Flavisolibacter tropicus: one gene and its partner. The protein of the gene in region 1 interacts with the protein of each later gene in a pairwise test. Links are inferred from orthologs where the notes say so. Each region holds a gene or a part of one and is shown in the gene's direction. Other genes may lie near its edges. The genes, in order: eno and rpe.

Evidence for each region.
Region 2: the proteins of eno (region 1) and rpe interact in binary tests that used the Escherichia coli proteins (3 or more experiments, as listed by UniProt). The link is inferred for Flavisolibacter tropicus from one-to-one orthologs.

Annotation. Positions count from the first base shown.
Region 1 is NZ_CP011390.1:3,002,775-3,011,729, reverse strand. Bases 2,461-5,419 are described here. They hold eno (phosphopyruvate hydratase), read left to right. Parts: upstream 2,461-3,277; coding sequence 3,278-4,561; downstream 4,562-5,419. Other genes in these bases: SY85_RS12695 (GNAT family N-acetyltransferase), read left to right, coding at 4,664-5,281; SY85_RS12705 (hypothetical protein), read left to right, coding at 2,674-3,198. In the rest of the region: SY85_RS12725 (Tim44 domain-containing protein), read left to right, coding at 1-186; SY85_RS12715 (response regulator), read left to right, coding at 1,046-1,456; gliding motility-associated ABC transporter ATP-binding subunit GldA, read left to right, coding at 1,526-2,443; SY85_RS12690 (FtsB family cell division protein), read left to right, coding at 5,730-6,047; SY85_RS12685 (hypothetical protein), read left to right, coding at 6,125-6,355; nth (endonuclease III), read left to right, coding at 6,550-7,212; SY85_RS12675 (hypothetical protein), read left to right, coding at 7,348-8,955. UniProt on the Escherichia coli protein: Catalyzes the reversible conversion of 2-phosphoglycerate (2-PG) into phosphoenolpyruvate (PEP). It is essential for the degradation of carbohydrates via glycolysis.
Region 2 is NZ_CP011390.1:1,710,743-1,719,599, reverse strand. Bases 3,990-6,850 are described here. They hold rpe (ribulose-phosphate 3-epimerase), read left to right. Parts: upstream 3,990-5,026; coding sequence 5,027-5,674; downstream 5,675-6,850. Other genes in these bases: SY85_RS07170 (TonB-dependent receptor), read left to right, coding at 6,478-6,850; SY85_RS25310 (hypothetical protein), read left to right, coding at 6,189-6,425; SY85_RS25315 (class I SAM-dependent methyltransferase), read left to right, coding at 5,679-6,128; SY85_RS07185 (MBL fold metallo-hydrolase), read left to right, coding at 3,990-4,843. Outside these bases: SY85_RS07195 (TlpA family protein disulfide reductase), read left to right, coding at 1-944; SY85_RS07190 (APC family permease), read left to right, coding at 1,613-2,977; more of SY85_RS07185, read left to right, coding at 3,314-3,989; more of SY85_RS07170, read left to right, coding at 6,851-8,857. UniProt on the Escherichia coli protein: Catalyzes the reversible epimerization of D-ribulose 5-phosphate to D-xylulose 5-phosphate.

The DNA of each region.
Region 1 (8,955 bases):
CGGAGTGGGGAAATTATAAAGGGTTCCAGCACAAATACGGAAAAGTTCAAAGATTTATACGTGTTCACCAGAGATGAAAATACTTGGGTATTAAATCAGATTGTGAACGATCCGGACCTGATTTCGGTTCTGGAAGCAACCAGCATCACAGAGGAAGAGCCGGCTAATGTCAATATTGGACTCTAGGTCTAAGGGGAAAAACTTCTTCCCCGTTGTGCGCTACTGAGTTGTTTATTTAAATCAAAGCGTAAAACATACTGTGGGAGCAAAAATATTCCTTTCAATTATTACTGCATTTCTGCTCATGCTTGCTGGGTATCTTATACTCACGGGTAAAAGAGCAGAAGGTTCTTACTATAGTGATACAGGTTGGATACAAAGTTCCTTCAATGGATACCTTTTGCTTATAGTTGCTTTGGGCTTTTGGGTTGCAACAGTTTATGTCTTTAGACGGAATAAAGGTAAATCGTAAAGTGTGATTGTTACTTTATGGGTAGTAATCCATCTGACACATGTTGTTTTATCCCATCATATGTTCTTCATAGTGTCTGTCTTGCCAAAAACCTCGAAAAGACGGAATGAAATTGATAAAGTAAAGGCCTTACGCAGACGTAAGGCCTTTTTTGTTAGTGTTTTTTACAAAGAAGATGGAATAAGTATGGGCGCTCTTTGAAAACCCATATGGCTACTGCATTTCCGGTCAGGAGAATTTTTAATAAATACGATACAGTAAATAAACATTTGCGTATTTCTACGTGCTATTTGTGCTGTAGTTTTTCGGCGGAAAAAAGTCAAATCCCCGCTTGTCTGGCCTTCTGGTGTGAAATAGCTTTGTGGTAGAAGTTGATTGATTACTTATCAATCCCAGTCCGATCCTAAAGAAAAACCACCCATTGAATAACACCGTTCCTTGAAAAACCAAACCAATCCAATATCAATCAACTTCTTTTTTTTTAACCTCCGTAAGCCTTCCGTCCTCTGTGTAAACTATAAAGCCAAGAAGCAACGATTTGATTAGCTAACCGAATGTTAAACACCTTTTTTTATGAGTGCTTTAAGTAGAGGGATGATACACAGAGTTTTAGTAGTAGACGACGATATAGATTGGCTGATGCTCTTAGAGCGTCGTTTAGCCAAGGAGGGCTATATTGTTGAAACAGCAGCCTCCTTGCCCGAGGCTGAGGAAATTATTGCCTCTTTTAACCCCCACCTGGTACTGCTGGACATTAACGTTAATGGCAACGATGGGCGACAGCTTTGCTGGAAACTAAAACATTCATCCGCTACAGTAGCTGTGAAAGTGGTGTTGATGTCGGGTTACGACTGCAGCACGGCCCGTGCTACTTTATTCGGAGCAGATGCTGTATTGGCCAAGCCAATTCCTTTAGAATTCTTATTGTTTAGCCTGCAACAACAGCTTGCACCCAGTAGCAGTCAATCCTTACGCACTACCTAGCCTTTTTTTAAAGATAAATTAGCCTTGGCTGCCCGCTATTGCTGCTGTATTTCTTTGTACGTTTGTTTTATGGCAATTGAAGTACGGCAGTTACTAAAGCAGTATGGTGAGCAAAAAGCGGTAAACCAGATTTCCTTTTCCGTTAACAAAGGCGAGATTGTGGGCTTCCTGGGACCAAACGGTGCGGGAAAGTCTACTACCATGAAAATGATCACAGGTTACCTGGAACCCGATGAAGGCCAGATTACTGTCAGCGGTATTGATGTGCGGAAAGATCCCCTGGCTGCCAAGAAAAAAATAGGCTACCTGCCGGAAAGCAATGCCCTGTACTACGATATGTATGTACGGGAATACCTGGGTTTTGTTGCTGATATGCATGCGGTGGAGCATAAAAAGCAGCGCATAGAAGAAGTTATTACATTAACCGGCTTAACACCAGAAAGCAATAAACGCATTGGACAACTGTCTAAAGGTTACAAGCAGCGAGTGGGTTTAGCGGCTGCCTTGATCCATGATCCAGAAGTATTGATCCTGGATGAGCCAACCAGTGGTCTGGATCCCAACCAGATCGTAGAGATCCGCAATGTCATTAAGGAGCAAGGCAAGGATAAGCTGGTACTTTTCTCCTCACATATTCTACAGGAAGTAGAAGCCATCTGCGACCGTGTGATCATCATCAATAAAGGACAGATTGTAGCTGATGACAAACTGGCCAATCTGCAAAAGCGCTCTCCGGTTATTGTGGTAAAAGTGGGCTTTGCCGAAGCGTTAGAGGCCGAGTGGCTAAAACGCCTGCCCGCCGTTCAAAATGTAGATAAAGTAAATACGCACAACTGGAATATACAGACGCTGGAGCCGGAAGCTGTACGAAAAGGGCTGTTGCAGCTGGCCCTTGAGCATAACCTTAATATTGTTTCCTTGCAAACCCAAAGCGAAAGCCTGGAAGATATCTTCCGCTCGCTTACCACAGTGCCATCACCATCATAATCACAGCAAACAACACTGTTTCCCTATCGTACAATTAATGCTACTTGTGTATAAAAGCAATACATATCTCATTTTGTTCCATGTGCAATTATCTAAAGGATTAAGGGGGCTATGTAATGCCTTTTTTCTTTAGTGACCTTACTATCATTTTACCTATATGGAAATAGGATAGAGAAAGCAAGTCCGGTGAAGTACTGATCTTTACTCGCGATTTAAACCCCTTGTATGTCATGTTACGAACCCGGAGTAGAATAATTCTCATTATTGCAAAGATTGTTGGTATTGTATTGTTAGGTGTGGCTGCCAGTCTTGGACAGGAAGCCTGTGATATAAAATCAGTGGGCCCGAAAGATGTATTTACCATATCAGGCCGCGTACGGTTTGCTGAAAAAACAGGAGAGGGCCTATGGCGGCCCAAAAAACAAGTACTGGTGCAGGTGGAAAATTATCCCACCTATTTCCTGGTGGATACCAAATCTCCTTCTTTATCAGAAACGTATTTCAATAGCTTAGTAAAAGCTACAGATACCGCTCGTATAGCAATTCATAAAGATCAATTGGCTTACTTGTACACGCCTTCCACCGTACGATTGTATGGGCTTGTATTAAATAATGGAACAGAAGTTTATACGTTCAACGATGCTTTTAGCCGCGACAAAAAAGAGCGCATGTGGTTATATGTGAAGGCTGGTATTTGCTTGTTAGGCGGGTTGGTTCTTTTGATTTTTCCAAGGAAGTCACTGATAAAAGAATAAGGGCAGTCCGTCCACTCTCACTATCTTAGCACCTCCAAAACAGAATTCTTTTTACAACTATAAACCAATCAACGAAGTCATGAGTTACATAGCTGAGATTTTCGCCAGACAAATATTGGATAGCCGTGGTAATCCTACTGTAGAGGTAGATGTTATAACAGATGATGGGGCAATGGGCCGTGCTGCTGTTCCTAGTGGTGCTAGTACAGGTATACATGAAGCCGTAGAGCTGCGTGATGGCGATAAAAGCCAATACTTGGGTAAAGGGGTATTGAAAGCCGTGGATAACGTAAATAAAGCCATAGCACCAGAGCTGGTAGGTTACGATGTAGCCGATCAAACAGGTATCGATCAGTTAATGATTGAGTTAGATGGTACTGAAAATAAAGGCAAATTGGGTGCAAACGCGTTGTTGGCCGTAAGTATGGCGGTAGCCAAAGCGGCTGCAGAAGAAGCGGGTCTGCCTCTGTTCCGTTATGTTGGTGGTACCAATGCTAAAACATTGCCTGTGCCTATGATGAACATCCTGAATGGTGGTGCACATGCTGATAATAAAATTGACTTCCAGGAGTTCATGGTTATGCCTACTGGCGCTTCTACTTTCAGTGAAGGCTTACGTTGGGGTGTTGAGATCTTCCATGCATTGAAGACAGTATTGAAGAAGAAAGGTTATAGCACCAACGTAGGTGACGAAGGTGGCTTTGCACCAAATATTGGTTCAAACGAAGAAGCTATTGAAACGGTATTGGAGGCTATCAATGCTGCTGGCTTTAAAGCAGGTTCTCAGGTGTTCATTGCAATGGATGCGGCTAACAGCGAGTTGTATAAAGATGGCAAGTATATCTTCCATAAAAGCGATGGTAAGAAATTAAGCTCTGATGAATTAGTAAAATACTGGGAGAACTGGGTGAATCAATATCCTATCATCTCCATTGAAGATGGTATGGCTGAAGATGATTGGGAAGGTTGGAAAGCATTGACACAAGCTATCGGTAACCGTTGCCAGCTAGTGGGTGATGATTTGTTTGTAACAAACGTTAGCCGCTTACAGCAAGGTATTGATAAGCATATTGGTAATGGCTTGCTGGTAAAAGTAAACCAGATTGGTACCATCACTGAAACGATCAATGCCGTAACGCTGGCACAGCACAATGGTTATAACACCATCATGAGCCATCGTAGTGGTGAAACAGAAGATACTACTATTGCTGACCTGGCAGTAGCCTTGAACTGCGGACAGATCAAAACGGGTTCTGCCAGCCGTACCGACCGTATGGCTAAATACAACCAATTGATCCGTATTGAGGAGCTGTTAGGCGCTTCTGCTTACTATCCAGGTGCTAAGCTGAAGTTTGGTAAGTAAGTAATACGTTATCCATAATACCCTTTCACATTTGATCTTTCTGCTCTTCTTTAGAAGGGAATAGAAAGTGCAAAGAGTGAAAGGGTTTTTTATTTTTACAATATGGCGATACTACCCATTGATATTACCCGCTTAAAAGGAACACATATCTATTTAGAGTTGTTACGTCCGGATCATATTGAGGTATTGAAAGAGTTGGCACGTGACGAGCGTTTGTGGGAGTTTACCAAAACCTTGCTCATTAACGATACCTACAACGAGCAGTTCCAAACCTATATCACTACTGCATTGGATCCTACGGCAGTAGAAGGACAACAAGCCTTTGTTATTCGCGCTACGGCCGATGATAGCATTATTGGTATGACACGCTATTATGCAATTACACCAAAGGATAAGCGGCTGGCCATTGGGTATACCTGGTATATTCCGGCTGTATGGGGTGGTCCGCATAACAAGGAGTGTAAATTGCTGTTATTGCAGTACGCCTTTGAAATAGTAGGATTTCAGCGGGTTGAATTCCATATAGCGCATCAAAATGTTCGTTCGCAAAAAGCGGTAGAAAAGATTGGTGGTGTGAAAGAAGGTGTGTTACGCAAATATGCCATTCGCCCAGACGGCTCTATACGAGATACTGTGATCTATAGCATCATTGATGAGGAGTGGCCGGAAAAGAAGCAGCGGCTGTTAGATATGGTGAAAAGCTATCAGCAATTAGTGTAGTTGGTAGTTAATAGTTGGCAGTGGACTGTCGTCTGTTGACCGTTGACTATCATCATAACCCATTCCAACAGTTGATCTTAGTTTATTTTTTTACGTTTCATATTTCGCCTTTCACGGTTAAGTACCATTCCTGCTGTTGACTGTCGTCTATTGACCATGGACTATCTCTCACGTTTCACAAATATTCGGTCCCATTGTTGACTTTCCTTTTTTTGATCATAGTCAAACTTTGCCAATAACCCTCGCAACTTATTGCTTATGAATCCTCATTCCTGAACATTGATCGTTAAATATTCAGTGTTGAACATTCCTCTCTCTCAATTCCCAATTCCTCCTAACCTGTCAACTTAAATCAGCCATTCCTCCTATTCTCCTTTCTCTTTTTCTCTTAGCTTTCTTTTTTCCTCTTAGCCTTGTATCTTCGCCTTCAATTCTCTGCTCCAAGGCTATGAAAATACTTCGTATCATTCCTGCTTTTTTGCGCAATAAGTTCCTGGTGGCAACAGTTGCCTTTGTCGTTTGGATACTTTTTTTTGACAAAAACGATCTGTTTGCACAATTGGAGCGTCGCCACGAGTTGCATGAGCTGGACAAAAGCAAGGATTATTTTACGGAGCAAATTGAGCAGGAGCGACACTTTTCTGAAGAGCTGAAAAACAATCCCGCCACTATTGAAAAATTTGCCCGCGAAAAGTACTTTATGAAGCGCGATGGTGAAGACTTGTTTCTGATAGAACCTGCTGAGAGCAATACAAAAGACAAATAAGTAGGTACACAATAACTTACTTTATAGTGCGTTTAAGTAGCAACAACATCACAAGCCACCGTATATAAAGAGGAGTTATGAATAATTACACGCCAGAGGATTTGCTGCAATATCTCTACAATGAAGTGGACAGTGTCACGCGGCTAGACATGGAAGAAGCATTGGAAAATGATTGGACGCTTCGTGAAAAATTAGGTGTCCTGAAAGCTTCTCATCAGCGTTTAAATTCACTAATGGAACAACCCCGAACAGAAGCCGTTTTGAATGTTTTAAAATATGCGACTTGTACACAAAAGATGGGCTGTTAAACACACACGTACATATAGAATAGGGGTAAGAAAAGAGGGGTAACGAATGTGTTGTTATATTACACATTTTACTCAATGACTTCATTGATTCTCGTCGCGGTTATACCAATAAGCTTTTTACTAGTAATCGTTAACTGTTAACTGCGGACTGTTGACTATTGCCTGTTAACTTCCCTACCTTTGCGGCAACTTTTATGAACCGTAAGGATCGCTTTCAATTCTGTATCAATTATTTCCAGGAAGTAATGCCGGCACCGGAAACGGAGCTGCATTTTACTAACACCTATCAGTTATTGGTAGCGGTAATTTTGTCGGCTCAATGTACAGACAAGCGCGTGAATATGCACACGCCGGCTCTTTTTGAAAAATACCCGGATATTCCTTCATTGGCTGCAGCCAATTATGATGATGTGTTTGCCCTGGTAAAAAGCATTTCTTTTCCTGGCAATAAAAGCCGTCACCTGTTGGGCATGGCTAAGCTGGTTATTGAAAAATTCAATGGTGAAATACCAATGACTGTAGAGGAATTGGTACAGCTGCCAGGTGTAGGCCGTAAAACGGCCAATGTTATCACTTCTGTGGTTGATAATCAGCCCAATATGGCGGTAGATACGCATGTGCACCGGGTATCGGCACGTATTGGTTTAACTGTAAATGCCAAAACACCGTTGCAAACCGAGCTTCAGTTAATGAAGTATGTTCCAGCAGAGGTCGTACCTAAGTTTCATCATTGGCTGATCTTGCACGGGCGCTATACCTGCATAGCCCGTAAACCCAAATGTGAGCAATGTGGATTACAGCCCGTTTGTGTTTATTTTCAAAAGGTTATGCGTAAGCAGATCACTCCTGCCTCCTGATTTGCCCTTTTTTCCCTAAATAATGTTGATTTAACGCTGAGTTGCCGTTTTTGGCGTGGCGGTTGTTTTGCATAGGTAAGCATGCAAGACGGTTGCGTCTGCATTGTTTTCCGTACATATACAAGCGTATCACAAATGGTAAACACAAACTATAATTTTAATAGCGTACTTTCTCTGAAGCCCTTGATTACAGTGCTCAAGAGAATGATTGCTGAAGGGAAGCTAGGTGCTAAAAGACTATATCAGGGCATCATAAATGATATAGAAGCCAATCCGGTGCTCTTAGAGCCTATTGATGACGAAACAGTATTGCAAGAACATTATGAGCTGATTGAAACCCTGCTATCTACCATCTTTACGCCTAGCACGGGTGCTATGGAGGGTATGTATGCCATTGCTTTTCCTTTTCGTTCTGAAACGGTTTATACGTCACCCTCGTTCAAGGAGCAGTTCCTGCCCAACGACTCACGGGAAATTGTGGTACCTGACAACCGCACCAATTATAGCATAGCCAAAGCCTCGTTGAACCTTGCCTATAACCTGATCATGCGCAAGTTCTATTCCTGGGATGTGGCGGCTATTGCCACTTCTGTGCATACCTTTCCTGATAAGGAAACCGGTCTGACAAAATACCTGGAGCTGCGATTGAATGCGCAGTTTGTTGATGTGAATCTGGACAATGATAAGTTTAAGCTGCCTACTAACTACACAGCTCAGCGCTCACTGGATATGGACGAATTGCGGAAGACCTTTCCTTTAGAAAACTTTCGTTTTGAGGGCTTGGTCGTTATTGATGTAACAGATGTTACCAGTGAGCAGGTTATTGCAGAGATAAAAAATACCTTGTTAAATGTAAACGCTATTTCCGATGTTGCCGTTTATGAGCAGATGCAAACACATATCCAGACCTTCCTGGGTTTGAAAGACGTAACGGTTGGCATCACTCCTTTTATAAAGATTAATGACCATTATATTTATTCTGAACAATACTATCGCAACAGTCTGCTATTTAAAACCCATCGATCGCAGGCTGAAAAGTATTCGATCACTCAACTGGCAAAGCAGATCTTTGAGACTACTGATCAACCCCTTTTGTATACCGATCTGACCGAACAAAATAGTAAGCAGCATGAGTTGCTTAAATACTATAATGAACAAGGGGCGCGAAGCCTGATCCTTTGTCCCTTAAAAGGCAATGAGGGAGAGCTGATTGGATTGCTGGACATTACAAGCGAGCAACCTGCACGGCTGAAGTATAACCACTTGGTTAAGATTCATTCAGCTATGCAGTTGTTTTCACTGGCATTAGAAAAGAACATTCAGAGTTTGGAATCGCAGATCAATAAAACCATTAAAGAGCATTTTACAGCCATACAGCCGGCGGTAGAGTGGTTGTTTACAGAAGCTGCGTTTCAATACCTACAAATGATGCAGGAAAATGATTCGGCAAAAATTCCGTCCATCAGCTTTGAAGATGTATATCCCCTATATGCTGTTATTGATGTGCGCAATAGCTCGGTAGAACGTAATAATTCCATTCAATTGGATCTTCTCGAACAACTGCAGTTGGTACACCAGGTTCTGGAAAAAGCAGCAGCTATCTTGGAGTTCCCATTACTTAAAGAAATTCGCTATAAGGTTAATAAATACATTGCTGCTAGCAGCGAACAGCTGCTTAGTGATGATGAATTAATGATCTATGACTTCTTGCAAAAAGATGTAGAAGAACTTTTCACACACTTA
Region 2 (8,857 bases), 1.3 Mb from region 1 along the record:
ATTTAGAAGGTGGGCAAACTGTTAGATCCACCATCGAACAAACATTTTATGTGTTAGTGGATGCTGCGAAGCAAAGAAAAACGCGCTTGGATGCTATAGCAAAGTTGTCTAAAGATTTTAAGTATTTAGAGGGCAAGCGAATCAATGCTGATTTGCTAAATAGTTTCTATGCGCTACGAACTTATTATCCTAGGGTACATAAGCTTACGGGAGACAGTTTAGCGAAGTTCCAGACTGAGTTTTTAAACAAAGTAGACAGTTTTGCCAAAAAGTATGTACCAATGGATTTGAATGCTGGACTTATGAAACTTGAAGTTTATCGTGATGTTGTTCCAAGAATTTTAAAGTTACAAGTCGCAGATTCCAATGGAAAAGAAGCTATCAAGATCAAAGACTGGTTTCGGGCTAAGGGCCTAATACACCTGATGCAAACAGATACAGCAAACTTCAGTAATCAACAAATTGATTTAATCAAAACACCAATATATCGCAAGAAGGTTGCGGAGACCTTTAATAAGTTTTTAAGCTTTAATGGAACGACGGCTGCTGATCTTGTTTTAAATGACAGCAAAGGCAATAAAATTAAACTTAGCAGTTTGCGTGGAAAAATTATATTCATAGACGTCTGGGCCACCTGGTGTAGTCCTTGTATCAAAGAGCAACCTTATCTGGACTCACTAATCAATCGATTTAAAGACCATTCGGATATAGCTTTTGTGTCTTTGTCGATTGATAGGAATGAAGCCGATTGGTTAAATTATATTAGTAAACACCAGCTTTCTGGTATTCAATGGAGTGGAGATATATCAACATTAGCACCTTATCAAGTATCAGAGATTCCAAGAACTATCTTAATTGATCAGAACTTTAAGATTTATGCGATGAGAGGACCTATGCCTTCCAGTGCTGAAGCGCTACAGCTCATTGAAAAAATGCTTCAGTAATATATATCCATTTGGGGTAGAAATGGTATCCCAATTTAAGTAACTGAGCTTATGTAATACGGTACTAGAAGCGATACGACTTATTCTGACAGACGCTAAACATCTGGTGTAGCTGCTTGTATTTTTTATGTTTGGTGCAATAAGGTAGTTAGAAGATAATGGGCCTTTGAACACTCTTGCTTCAAAACGTAATTCATTACGTAGGTATCACCTTCAAGCTAAGTTTAGTAGGCTATCTGGCTAACAAAAACCTATAAAATACTTTTATGTCTTTCTTTTTTTATAAACAGCCAGGCACAATGGATTGTGGTCCCACCTGCTTACGCATGGTAGCAACAAACCAATGCCATTTAGGCAATTAAGGACTAGGAGCTTTAAGGCCAACTTTAAGTTGCCTGGCACAAACAAATAAAATAAACCCCGCTTCGGCGGGGTTTATTTATAACAGATACTTCCTTTTTTGAAACATGTAAGGGCTTAAAAAAGGAGAGACACAATCAGGCTAGCCAGTTATGACTTTTTGAAACCTTTAAAATGCCCGTAATCAATTGCCTAAAAGGTTAGTATAAGTTTTAAGCGTTTACTATCTTTAATCTAACATAAATAAATATCCTATTTCTTGCCAGCTCCTAGCTCTACTGATTAGCACATTTTCTTAAACAATAATTATGGCTGTTAATAAGCCTCTTCATTCAGTAGGGTTAAAGAAAGCCTTAGGCGTTGCTTTTGGGATTGCTATTGTTACAGGTGGTACTATAGGTGTGGGTATTCTGCGTACTCCCGGTATTATTGCAGCTTTATTACCAAACGCTATTCTCATTTTGTTATGCTGGACAGGTATTGGCCTGTATATATTGCTTTCGGCTAGTTCGTATGCCGAATTGACCACAATGTTTCCCAAAGCCGGAGGTGCTTATAATTACATTAAAAGAGCCTTTGGGAATTATGCAGGTTTCATTAGTGGCTGGTTTGATTTTTTTTGCAATGCTATAGCACCAGCTTATTTCTGTATTGTTTTAAGTGAATACAGTGTTTTATTATTCCCAGCACTTCGTCCTTTTACTACGTTAGTTGCGCTTTCATTTTTAACCCTATTTACGTTGATTAATCTGCCCGGGGTAAAAAGCGGAAGTGTAATCCAACAAATAACCAGTGCCATTAAAATACTGCTTTTTCTAGTGTTGATAGGAGGGTGTTTTATCAGTGAACCCGCTAAGCATTTACCAGCCGTAGAGCATTCGATAATACAAGGAGGATTTGTGATTGGAATATTCAGATCCTTACAATTAATTATGGGTGCCTACGATGGATGGATGTCTGTTTCGTATTTCTCAGAAGAAGATCAAAATCCATCTAAAAACATTCCTAAGTCATACCTCATTGGTGCTTTAACCATAGCCTTAATATATATAATGATCAATGCGGCTATTTTGTATGTTTTGCCTGTAAAAGCCATTGCGAACTCGCCTTTGGCTGCAGCAGATGCAGCTGCTATTGCTTTTGGTAGCTGGAGTACTGACTTTATTATCATTATATCAATGCTGTCTTTGGTCAGCATATTGAATGCCTATATGATGATTCCTTCGCGAATATTATTTGGATTAAGCAGGGATGGGTTTTTCATCAAGCAAGGCCAGATTGTAAACAAAGGAGGATCTCCTTATTTTTCAATGTTGCTTTGTTACATTTTAGCAACCGCCTTAATAGCTGTAGGTTCCTTTGATCTACTTTTTTCTCTTGGGGCATTTTTCATGACCATTGTAACAACCTTTGCTTTTGCTTCACTAATTCGATTGCGACAAAATGAGCCAACTTTAAATCGCCCTTACAAGGCCTGGGGGTATCCATATGCTTCTTATTTTCTTGTTTTGGTAACATTGGCATTGATGGTTGGCTTTGCCGTTAGTGATCAAATAAGCTTACTGGTTACACTTGGGATAATAGCCTGTTCATATCCAGCTTTTAAAATGTTCGTATCCTCTAAGGATGAACGCCGAGAGGATGCTGAGCCCAAAGTGATTCCAAATGTTTGATATAAATTCCGGGAAGCTTGAAGAATGGCATTCTAGAAATTCTTTCTTTATAGTACAAAAGCCTGCATTTTAACTGACAGCCATGTATGTATGCAAGAAACGATCCCATTCCGGCGATACATGTGCGATTATTTAAGAATACAGTTGAAACAACGTATATGTCATTTCAACTGTTATAGTTTCTTAAATCTAAGCCACTTATTATTTTTATTTATGATGCATTTGGTGTGACATTATTAAATCATACATATTAACTGGTTAATCATTTCATCGCTTTGTGCAGTTGGTAAAGGTGCTGCATCATTACCCTATCTGTTTTCTTTAAACCAAGCCAATATGAGAAATGTATTCTTGTTATTTTTTGTTTTAGTTTTCTGTTTGTCAATAGGCGTTCGTGCGCAAGCACCTGATTATTATTTGCCTGCTTTTACGAAGGCTATATCCTTAGTGGTTGATGGTATGAAGGCATTGGGTGGTGAGGAGAATACCAAAAACATAAAATATCTATATATAGACTATACTGGCCAGAAATATATGGATGGCCAAAGTGTAAGTTTTAATAAAGACAATGTTAGTTTGCCTTTTCAAAACACAGTTGTTGTAGATTTTGAAAAAGATAGGGTTGTCAATGAAGTTGTCAATCGTTTTTTAGGTGGGTATATTTTTCATTTCAGAAGTGTATATACTGATTCAAGTGCCTTTAGTTATGAAGTGCCACAAATGAGGTTCTCTGGCGTAACTAATTTATCATTGGCAGATAAGAATGTTGTGAAGAATGATGTCATTCTGCGAAACCTACCCAATTACTTACTTAAGGCAGCTCTGGATAAGAAACTTACTTTACGATATCTTGGTTTAAAAGAAGAGGGCGGTGAGAATTATGAAGTTGTTGCCTTTCCTTATAATACAACACTCACTCTGGATCTATACTTTGATCCCTCGTCAAAACTGCTTAAGAAGTTTGAGTTTTTTACTGATAATATCATACATGGGAATCAGCGATTGAGTTATCAGTTTTCGGATTATAAAGACTTCAATGGAGTTCTCTTCCCTCAAGTAAAAACAGTAACCAGTAATGGTAAACTTGTTCGGAAGGAATTTGCCAGTACCATTATCATTAATGAGCGGAAAGGAGAAGCGTTATTTGTTAAGCCGGTTCAATATGGGGCGAGTGAAATACTTCCTTTTGCTACTAAAGAGATTGGAAAAAATATCTTTATGTTAGAAGGCCTAAGTGGTTATAATCCTTTGATCTTAAATTTTAAAGATCATTTGGTTCTAGTAGAAGCTCCTGCAGCGGCCCAAGAAGCAATAGCAATTGCCGAAAAGAAATTTCCCGGAAAGCCCATTAAAAATGTTGTTATCACCCATTATCATGAAGACCATGCGGGGCGGCTGGATTGCTTTATTAAAAAGGATATTCCCATTATCACGACCCCTGATAATGTTAGTTACATAAGACATTTAACCCAGGCGCAACATTCTTTGTTTGCCTTGGGTATTGAAAATAAAAAGCCTGTTGTAGAAACATTTGTTGGAAGCAAAACCTTGCAAGATGATAGTTTGCAGGTACAATTAATCGATTTTGGACCTAATAGTCATGCGCAAGAACTTTTGGTTTTATACTTCCCTAAAGAAAAGATACTCTACCAGGCGGATTTGCTAATTTCTACTGATAAGGGTGGTTTGGTAAAACCGCTGATACCGGTAAATTTTGAATTGTATCAGCAAATCAAGAAGCATAAGCTTAAAGTAGAAACGATTTATGGTGTTCATTGGAAGGCGGTGAAGTTTGCCGATTTTGAAAATGCAATAAAAGCGCAAACTCCTCAGGCTAAAATCAATTCTGAAAATACGCGCTCATAAGGGGGTATTTGATTTATAAGATGGTAAACTAGAGCGCCATATGTAAGTAAATTGTTAACAGGGTGACTTTAATTCACTACCGTACTGTTATCAGAAAGCAAACTTTAAGCGTGAGAAAAGAATAAATGCGTCTTTCTATTTGAGGTTTGACTAACTTGCCGCCGCAAATTAATACGCTTCATTATGGCTTTGATAGCACCCTCTTTATTGTCTGCCAATTTCTTAAACTTAGCGGCTGATTGTGAAATGTTGAATAAAAGTGAGGCCGATTGGTTTCACCTAGATGTAATGGATGGACGTTTTGTTCCAAACATCTCTTTCGGTTTGCCTGTAATTGAGCATATACGCAAAACCACTACAAAAGTTTGTGATGTGCACCTGATGATTCTAGAGCCAGGTACCTATGCTGAGGCTTTCAAAAATGCCGGTGCAGATATCTTAACAGTTCATATTGAAGCTTGTACTCACCTGCACCGTAATATTCAGCAGATCAAATCCTTAGGTATGCAGGCTGGTGTGGCTGTAAATCCGCATACGCCGGTATCGTTTTTACAAGATATCATTGCTGATATTGATGTAGTATGTTTAATGAGTGTGAATCCCGGATTTGGTGGACAGAAGTTTATTCCACACACCTTGACCAAGATCAAAGAACTTCGCCGTATGATTGATGAGAAAGGCGCGAATGTGAAGATTGAAATTGATGGCGGTGTTACCTTAGAAAACGCTAAATCCATTATAGAAGCGGGGGCCGATGTGTTGGTTGCCGGAAATACTGTATTTAAATCAGCTAATCCAACCGAAACCATCGCTCAGCTGAAAAAGATATAAGGCCATGGCCAAGGACCTCTTTTCTGAACGAGCCAATTTGTATGCGCAATACCGGCCTACTTATCCGGAGGCGTTATTTGAGTACATTTTGTCTTTTGTACAGGAAAGAAAGGTGGCGTGGGACTGTGCTACAGGTAATGGCCAGGCGGCAGTGCGCCTGGCCAATTATTTTGAAAGGGTAGAAGCTACTGACATCAGTGAAGCCCAATTGCAGAACGCTGTTCCTAAAGAAAATATCCATTACCAGATAAGTACGGCGGAAACAACTCCTTTTACCGATAATACATTTGACTTAATAACAGTAGCTACCGCTTATCACTGGCTCAATTGGGATGTCTTCTTTAAAGAAGCTACCCGTGTGGGTAAACAGGGCTGTGTAGTAGCTGCCTGGGCTACCTATACCATGCGCATGCCAGATGATGCCTTGCAACAGTTATACTTTCAGTTTTATTGAGAGATTGTTGGTCCCTATTGGGACCCAGAACGCCGTTATGTAGACGAGCAATACCAAACGGTGGATTTTAGCTTTCAGCCTTTACCTATTCAAAACTTTGAGATAGAGCTGGAGTGGACCAAGCAACAGTTTAAAGGTTACCTTGAAACCTGGTCGGCCACCCAGAAATATACTAAGGCAAATGGCGTATCACCCCTAAGCATTATTGAAGAAAGACTGAATACACTTTGGGGAGATGAAGAGAAAATGAAACTAGCCATCCCTCTCTGTTTGCGTATAGGTAGGGTTGTAAAATAAACCGCCAGCTTAGCTTGAAAGAATTATTTTAGAGCCCAAATACTTGAAGCTAGTGAGTTGCCGTTCACTTTTATTCCTATCCTTTTGCTTACTATTCTCCCTGCTTACCGTTGCCCAAAGAAACCGGGCCACTATCAGTGGTAAAGTGCTGGATGAAAGCGAAAAGCCATTGCCCCATGTTTCCGTAATTGTATTGGGGCAGCAAAATGGTATTGCTACTAACGATAGCGGGGCTTTCAGTATTAAGGTGCCGGCTGATAAAGCCATTGCTTTAGTTTTTTCCTACACTGGTTATAAAACAGTACAACAAAACTTTTTATTGAATGAAGGAGAGCAAGAGATAGTTACTATCCGAATGGAGGCTGGGGGCCAATCCTTGCAGGAAGTAGTGGTTACCGACCAGCGGACGCGAACGGAGGCTGGATTGATAAAGCCTAATCCTAAAAATATATTGAATCTGCCTTCTCCCGTAGTAGGAGTGGAGAGCATGATCAAAGTGATTGTGGGATCTAATAACGAACTGACTTCGCAATACAATGTACGTGGCGGTAGCTATGATGAGAACCTGGTTTATGTAAACGACTTTGAGATCTATAGACCTTATTTAGTACGCAGCGGACAGCAGGAAGGATTAAGCTTTATCAATCCTGAAATGGTACGCAACATTAATTTCTATAATGGCGGATACCAAGCGCGTTATGGCGATAAAATGAGCTCTGTGTTGGATGTTCAGTACAATAAGCCACGAGCTTTTGGAGGTTCGGCCTATATCAGTATCCTGGAGCAAAGTTTCCATTTAGAAGGGGTTACAAATAAGAACCGGCTTTCTTATTTGATTGGTGTTCGTAATCGGAGCAATCGCAACTTGCTTAGCAGACAAGAAACGCAAGGCAGTTATGTGCCGTCATCATCCGATATTCAAGCACTAATCAACTACCAGTGGAATGCCAAATGGCAGACAGAAATATTGGGAAACCTTTCTCAAACCAAGTTCCGCTTATCACCTCAATACAGCCAGCTTACATCCTCGGTTTTCTCCCCCTACTTTACGGCCAACCTGGGAATGGATATTTTTTTTGAAGGACGTGAACGGGATGCCTATAGTACGCAAATGCTTGGCGTTTCAACTACCTATCAGCCCAATCGATCAATACGCTTGAAGTTCCTGGGGTCTCGTTTTCAGAATAATGAAGAAGAGAATATTGATATTGCTGGCGCTTATTTGTTTGGGGATCGTGATTTTGACAAATCCAGTAATTCCTTTGGTTTAATTGTAAACCCTCTTGGTGCTGGGGTGTTTCAGAATTATGCACGCAATGATCTAAAGATCACCGATTATAATCTTTCGCATAAAGGCAGTTGGGATAGAGGACGACATATAGTACAGTGGGGAGCGGGATATGATAGAACCGCAATTCAAGATCAATTGCATGAATTTGAAATGCAGGATTCTGGCGGTTACTCTTTACCCTATAACCCAGATGAATTACGGCTTAGTAAGTTTATTTATTCGCAAGCTGATTTGAATGTAAATCGCCTCAATGGTTATATTCAAGACAATATTGCTTTTAGAGATTCTGCTCGTGCAATTACGCTACAGGCGGGAGTGCGGTTTAACTATAATGATCTGAATAATGAACTTCTAATAGCGCCTCGTATGGGCGCTTCGTGGAAGCCAAATTGGAAGCGCGATATTGTTTTCCGTGCAGCAGCTGGAGCATACCATCAGCCTCCTTTCTATAGGGAACTACGCAGATATGATGGAACGCTGAACACTGATGTGAAAGCACAGCGTAGCTGGCAGGGAGTAGCGGGCTTAGATTATAATTTCATTGGTTTGCGCCGCCCGCTGCGCTTAACAGCAGAAGCCTATTATAAGTACATGACCAATGTAGTACCTTATGATATTGACAATGTACGCCTGCGTTATTTTGGTGAGAACATGGCTAAGGCCTATGCTGCCGGTGTAGAGATGCGTTTGTTTGGCGAATTAGTAAAAGATGCCGAGAGTTGGGTGAGCATAGGGTTGATGAAAACCAAGGAAGATTTAGAGGGAGATGTATATAAAGAATATACGCTGGATGAAAACCATAAACCAATTGATAGTACAACGGTAGAAGGGGGATGGTTCCGTCGCCCTACGGACAGGCTCATAACAGTAGGTCTTTTCTTTCAAGACTATTTATCTACCAATAAAAACTTCAAGGTGTATTTAAGTACGCTTTACGGTAGTAATCTTCCCTATAATATTCCGGGTAGTATCAAGTACCGGAATGCACTTTATATACAACCATACATACGCGCTGATATTGGCTTTAGTGCTTTGCTTTTGGATGGCGATAAAACTGCCCGCCGTAGCCACAGTCCTTTCCACAATTTTGAAAATATCTGGGCCAGCTTAGAAGTATTTAACCTTATTGATCGCCCCAACA